Regions from separate parts of the Pseudomonas sp. SK3(2021) genome, predicted to be linked through region 1. Evidence: riboswitches for the same ligand, from Rfam matches in the RefSeq annotation. Region 1 holds a riboswitch; the other holds the start of a gene.
What was found. Region 1 has a riboswitch for cobalamin ahead of cobO (cob(I)yrinic acid a,c-diamide adenosyltransferase). Riboswitches for the same ligand answer to the same signal wherever they lie in the genome.
Positions count from the first base shown of each region.

Region 2: another riboswitch for cobalamin. It lies ahead of IF690_RS18220 (CbtB domain-containing protein); the one in region 1 lies ahead of cobO (cob(I)yrinic acid a,c-diamide adenosyltransferase).

Region 1 is NZ_CP061943.1:4,959,587-4,962,789, forward strand. It holds gene bluB (5,6-dimethylbenzimidazole synthase) at 1-90, opposite strand, end outside; gene IF690_RS21665 (cobyrinic acid a,c-diamide synthase CobB) at 87-1,412, opposite strand; gene cobO (cob(I)yrinic acid a,c-diamide adenosyltransferase) at 1,409-2,020, opposite strand; cobalamin riboswitch at 2,101-2,336, opposite strand; gene IF690_RS21675 (hypothetical protein) at 2,508-3,089, shown strand; gene IF690_RS21680 (PQQ-dependent sugar dehydrogenase) at 3,162-3,203, shown strand, end outside.
Region 2 is NZ_CP061943.1:4,168,556-4,171,758, reverse strand. It holds gene cobM (precorrin-4 C(11)-methyltransferase) at 1-506, opposite strand, end outside; gene IF690_RS18230 (cobalamin biosynthesis protein) at 588-1,001, opposite strand; gene IF690_RS18225 (CbtA family protein) at 998-1,699, opposite strand; gene IF690_RS18220 (CbtB domain-containing protein) at 1,711-1,899, opposite strand; cobalamin riboswitch at 1,998-2,219, opposite strand; cobalamin riboswitch at 2,491-2,701, shown strand; gene cobW (cobalamin biosynthesis protein CobW) at 2,798-3,203, shown strand, end outside.

The DNA.
Region 1 (3,203 bases):
GCCGCCGACGAAGTGGCGCATGTCACGACGCTCGGCGATCGCGCGATAGACCGCGTCGCGCTCGGCCACGGAAAAGGCGTTGTCGGTCATGGGCACCGCGCGAGCACGCTCGCTCCTGCCGGCGCCAGCAGGGCCGCCACCGCTTCGGGGTTGGACGGAAAATAGAAATGCACATAAGAGGCGGTCATCCGCCCTTCGCGGTAAACCGCTTCCGCGCCGCGCCCACCATTCGGGCTCAGGCCGCGGGCGATCGGCGCAAGCTCGGTGCTGGTCAACGAATGATGGTAGGTATGGCCGCGCAACGAACCTTCCGGCAACTCCACCGCCTGCAAGGCCAGGGCCGCCAGGCGCTTTTGCATCACCGCATCGCCGGGCAACAGGCCCAGCAGTTCGGCGCGCTCGCCGTCGACGTCGGTCAGGGAGTCCAGCAGATACAACATGCCGCCGCACTCGGCGAGCAAGGGTTTGCCGGCAGCGTGATGCGCGCGGATCGCGCTGAGCATCGAGCCGTTCGCCGCCAGCGCCCGGTGATGCAACTCCGGGTAACCGCCCGGCAGGTACAGGCTGTCCGCCTTGGGCAGTACCGCGTCATGGATTGGCGAGAAAAAGTCCAGCTCGGCGCCCATGGCCCGCAGCAGATCCAGGCTCGCGCCATAGGTAAAGGCAAAGGCTTCGTCGCGGGCCACGGCAATACGCACGCCGGCCAACAGCGGCTCGACGGCAACCGCCTGGGGAGCGGCAAACGCCACGGCCGGTGGCAAGGCCACTTCGCAGCTGTCAGCCAGGGCTGCCGCGGCGGCGTCGAGACGCAGATCCAGATCGTTGAGTTCGCTGGCCTGCACCAGCCCCAGATGGCGGCTGGGCAGTTCGATGCCGGTTTCCCGGGATAGCGCGCCGTACCAGCGCAGGCCCTCGGTCAGGCTGCCTTCGAGCAACTGCGCATGACGCAGGGTGCCGACCCGGTTGGCCAGTACGCCGGCGAACGGCAGGTCCGGCTGATAACGCGCCAGCCCCAGCGCCAGGGCGCCGAAGGTCTGGGCCATGGCGGTGCCATCGATCACCGCGAGCACCGGAACCCCGAAATGCCGCGCCAGGTCGGCGCTGGACGGCGTGCCGTCGAACAGCCCCATCACGCCTTCGATCAGGATCAGGTCCGCCTCGCCGGCGGCCTCCCACAGCAGGCGCCGGCTTTCCTGCTCGCCGACCATCCACAGGTCCAGCTGATACACCGGCGCGCCACTGGCGCGTTCGAGGATCATCGGGTCGAGAAAATCCGGGCCGCACTTGAATACGCGCACCTTGCGTCCCTGATTGCGATGCAGGCGGGCGAGCGCGGCGGTCACGGTGGTCTTGCCCTGACCGGAAGCCGGCGCGGCAATCAATACCGCCGGGCAATGACGGGCATCACTCACAGTTCGACGCCTTTCTGCGCCTTGATCCCGGCCTGGAAGGCATGCTTGACCATGCCCATTTCGGTGACGGTGTCGGCCAGCTCGATCATCTCCGGCTTGGCGCCACGCCCGGTGACCACCACATGCTGCATCGGCGGTCGGGCCTGCAGGTCGCTGAGCACCTGGTCCAGGTCCAGATAGCCGTGCTTGAGGGCGATGTTCAATTCGTCGAGCACCACCAGGCCGATCTTCGGGTCGCTCAGCAGTTCGCGGGAAACCGCCCAGGCCGCTTCGGCGGCGGCGATGTCGCGCTGGCGGTCCTGGGTTTCCCAGGTGAAACCTTCGCCCATGACATGGAAACGCACCTGCTCCGGAAAGCGCCGGAAGAACAACTCCTCGCCGGTGCTGTTGCGGCCCTTGATGAACTGCACCACGCCGCACTGCATGCCGTGGCCCATGGCCCGCGCGAGCATGCCGAAGGCCGAGCTGCTTTTGCCTTTGCCATTGCCGGTCAGCACCAGCAGCAAGCCGCATTCGTTCGGCGAGTTGGCGATGCGTTCATCGATCACGGCTTTTTTGCGCAACATGCGCGCCAGATGGCGTTCGTCGCGATCAGGGGATTCAGTCATGGGGCAGCTCTCCGTTGGGGCTGGATAACGGGGGGCAGGAATAGGAATAGACGGCGCAAGCCTGGCATCGCCCACCGTGATGCCGTTGGATGGATCAGGCCGGTCTCCGGGCTTGTGAGTGGCTGGGATGCCCAACTGCGCGCCTTCCCATGTCGACAGTCGACACAGTGGCATCAGGCGCAGTCTTGACTCACTTACCGTTGCGGGGGCAGCGCCGGAATCGTCGTGCGTGCGCCTTCGGCACGCATACTCACCGGCTTCCCTGTTTCACTCTGTCGACCTGCGGCCACAGAGCACCTGAAACAAGTCGCGAAGGTTAGAGGGTTGGGGGTGGAGCGTCAATTAAAGCCGGGGCCCGGCAGATCGACGAATGGCTGCCATATCGGAAAAATGACGCCAATCTTGTGCCACACTCAACGCAGTGATATCAAATAGCCATAATCGCGTTAAAAAACTCCAACATCTCAACAATAATAGGAAAAGTCCGATGCAAGGCATGATCATCAGCAATCCGAAACTGGAATTCCTGCGCCCTGCCCTGGAACGCTGGTTCGATTGCATCGACCGCTACAACGCCGTGCGCGGCGATAACGAAAGCCCTTACTGGTTCGACGAAAAAGCCAACCTGGGATTGCTCTCGGCAGCGGCCTGGATGGCGGAGATGGTCACCCTGGAACACACACCGAGCAAAAAACAGGTGGAAGAAGGCGACCGCAGCGGCCGCACCGACCTGTACATCGCCACGCAGGAGGAACGTGTCTACATCCAGACCGCCCAGCGCTGGCCCCGGGTCAACAGCCTGCACCTGACCCAACCGTTGCTGGATGCCGCCAGCGACGCGAAAAAAGCCAGCTACCCCAGCGACCTGAAACTCGGCTGCCTGTTCGTCACGCCGCAGAAAACCCAGCACAGCGCCACCCCGGAAGAACTGCAGGACATGGTCGACGACCTGCAAAAGGAACACTGCTGCGCCGTGGCCTGGTACTTCCCCTACGCGTACCGCAAATTGCGCAACGAAGCCGGCAACTATCACCCCGGCGTTGCCGTGCTGTTCAAGGAAGCACGCTGAGCAGGTGGAACCATCGTCCATCTGTGCTTCTCTATGACTACACCGACTTCGTGCATTCATAGGGAAATCAGCATGCTCAAGCCTCGATACGCCATCCTTGTCGCCGTCGCCGCA
Region 2 (3,203 bases), 790 kb from region 1:
TCCAGGTGGTTGACCCCCAGGTGAATCGCCATGGTGGTGCCGTGGGCGGCCAGGCCGGCGAATGCCTCGCCGGCGGGCATCGAGGTCTTGTCGGCATAGCGGGTCAGGATCACGCTCTGGGCGACGTCCGGCAGGGTCAGTTCGGCCCCCAGCAAGGCGGCGCAGGCCGCGGTGGCGGTTACGCCGGGGATGATCTCGAAGGGAATGCCCAGCGCGCGCAGGCAGCGAATCTGTTCGCCGATGGCGCCGTACAGGCTCGGGTCGCCGGAATGTACCCGGGCCACGTCCTGGCCTTTGGCGTGGGCGTCCTTGATCAGCTCGATGATCTGTTCCAGATGCAGTTCGGCGCTGTTGACCACCTGTCCGGCACTATGGCCCTGGAGCACGGCTTCGGGCACCAGGGAGCCGGCATAGATAATGACCGGGCAGCTGTGGATCAGCCGCTGGCCCTTGACGGTGATCAGTTCCGGGTCGCCGGGACCTGCGCCGATAAAAAAGACGGTCATGGCGTTCTCCTGTGAAAAAAGGGGCGAGGCAACCTCACAGATGAAGATTGCTCATGATCAGCGGCGGCGATTATCGAAGATTTACCCGGAGCAGGCCAAGGCGAGGGTCGCCTGGGCGTATTTCTGCCGTGGGATAAGCAGCTTTGCCGGGCCTCGGGCCAGGTGTTCGGCCAGGGCCAGGGCGGCGCTTTCGGCGACCCCGTAGCAGCCGGTGCGCTCGTAGGCGATCTGCGAACGATGGCTGAGTTGCAACACATAAGGTGTCAGTTGGCGGCTGCTGAAACAGGTCAGGGGCAGGCCCAGTTGCGCGGCCAGGGCCAGCAGCCCGGGTTCCTCGCGTTTCAGGTCGATGCTGGCCAGGGCCTTGATCTGCCCGAGGTCGATGCGGTGGGCGGCCAGGGCCTGGTCGAGCAGGGCGCGCAAGGTCTCCACCGGGCAGCCCCGCTGGCAGCCCAGGCCGACCACCAGGGTCGGCGCTGTGCTGGCAGCCGTCATGCCGAGTACTGATCGTCGCTCTTGCGGCGGAACAGCCAGGCGCTGATCAGGCCCAGGGCCAGCCAGAACGCGGCGTTGGTCAACTGCGAAGCGATCTTGAACTGTGCTTCCAGTTCTTCCGGTGCGAGCATCGAATGCACTTCCGGCTGCGGCGCGCCGATGAGGTGCGGCACGGCGAGGATGGCCACGCCCAGCACTTTCAGCAGCCAGTGGCGAGCGAAGACGATCAGGGCAATGCCGACCGCGGTGGAGGCGGCGGTGCCGACCCACCAGACCTGCCGTTGCCCCAGGTCCGCGGCGGCGGTGCCCGGCAGTTCGGGCGGCAGGCCGAGGGTCGGCGCCAGGCAGAAGGTCGCGTAACCGGCCAGGCCCCAGAGCAGGCCCTGGGAGGTACGGCTCGGCGCGCGCAGGGTGTAGAGGCCGGCGAGCATCAGGGCGAACCCCACGGCGACCACCAGGTTGCCGCCGGTGGTGGACAGCACGCGCTGCCAGCCGTCTTCCGGTTCCCAGGCTTCGGCGTCGTGGCTATGGGCGGCGGTGTCGGCGGCGTGTTCATGAACTTCGGAGGCGGCGGGGGCCTTCTCGTAGGTTTCCGCCTCGAGGATCAGCGGCGCGACCCAGAAGCTTTGCAGCAGGGTCAGCAACAGGGCCGCCAGCAACCCGGTGAAACCCGCGGTTTGCGCGATACGCTTGATCATCTCGGCAGGTCTCAGTGGCAAGGGAAGGCAGCGCTGTGACGGGTATCGTGGGCGGCGTTGTGCACCGCTTCGAGATGGGAGAAACCGGCGAAATACACAAGGCACGCACCGAGGATCGAGGCGCCGATGGCGGCGACCAGGCGTTGGCTCAGGGTGGCGGTGCTGCTGGTGGAGTGGCTGGTGCTGCTGATGCTCGACATGGCGCTTCCCTCTGGTGTGTCAGCGGCTGGATCGAACGCAGCAAGACCTCGCGAGGCGGGCTCGCGGGGAATTAACAGCGCCCGCCCACCGCGGGTTTGTTATGACTGTGTAGCGGGCCGGTCTCCGGGCTCGCGAGGGGCGGGGCTTGCGCCTGGCCTGCAAGAATCGCCTTCCCATGCCGGACTGCTGGCACAGTGGATCTGACTCTTCGCTCGCTTACCGTTGCGGGGGCAGCACCGGACTGATCAAGGCTGTTGGCCTGTGACGCACCGGTTTCCCGTTTCACCCTGTGAAGGGCACCCGTAACAAGGCGTGTAGGAGAGCATGGGCGAGGGAGGGGCGTCAATTGGCAAGGGTTCTCCTTTTCGAGCGCGATTGGCCGGTCTTCGCGCCGCATGAAGATTGACCGCCCCCCACGCTCTGCGTAGCCTTGCGCTTTCGAGGTTCTTCGGCAGCTGCCGAAGCTAGGTTCTGTACGAAAAGTCGGCGAGCGAAGGTCAGGCAAGGCAAAAACAGGCGAGGAACGGCCGGGGTCGCGTTCGACTTTAGGGGCCTACATGAGCATTCCGAGTCTGTTTTTAACGCAGCATGGCCTGCGTAGCGCCGAAGGCGCCCAGCGCGCAGCCACTTGTCGTACAGAACCTAAGAAGGGAACGCGGTCCAAGCCGCGGCTGCCCCCGCAACTGTAAACGGTGATGAACGATGCAAGGCCACTGCCAGGCGGCGGGAAGGCGCATCGTTCGCCAGTCCAACGACCGGCGCGCCGTCAGCCAGGAGACCTGCCTCGGACTCGATTCTCACTACAACCGGGCGGGGTGATCCGGTGGCGAACTCTTCCGTGCACCTGCCTGCGCGGTTCTCGTCCCGTATGCCCGCCACCTTGCCAAAGGGCATCCGATGAAAACACTGGCCAAACTTCCCGTCACCATCGTTACCGGCTTCCTCGGCTCGGGCAAAACCACCTTGCTGCGGCATATGCTGGACAACGCCCAGGGCCGCCGCATCGCGGTGATCGTCAACGAGTTCGGCGAGCTGGGCATCGACGGCGAGATCCTCAAGCAGTGCGCCATCGGTTGCACCGAGGAAGAAGCCAGCGGCCGCGTCTACGAGCTGGCCAACGGCTGCCTGTGCTGCACCGTGCAGGAAGAATTCTTCCCGGTGATGCGCGAACTGGTGGCCCGTCGCGGCGACCTCGACCATATCCTCATCGAGACTTCCGGCCTGGCCCTGCCCAAACCCTTGGTCCAGGCTTTCCAGTGGCCGGAAATCCGCAGTGCCTGCACCGTCGACGCGGTGATCACGG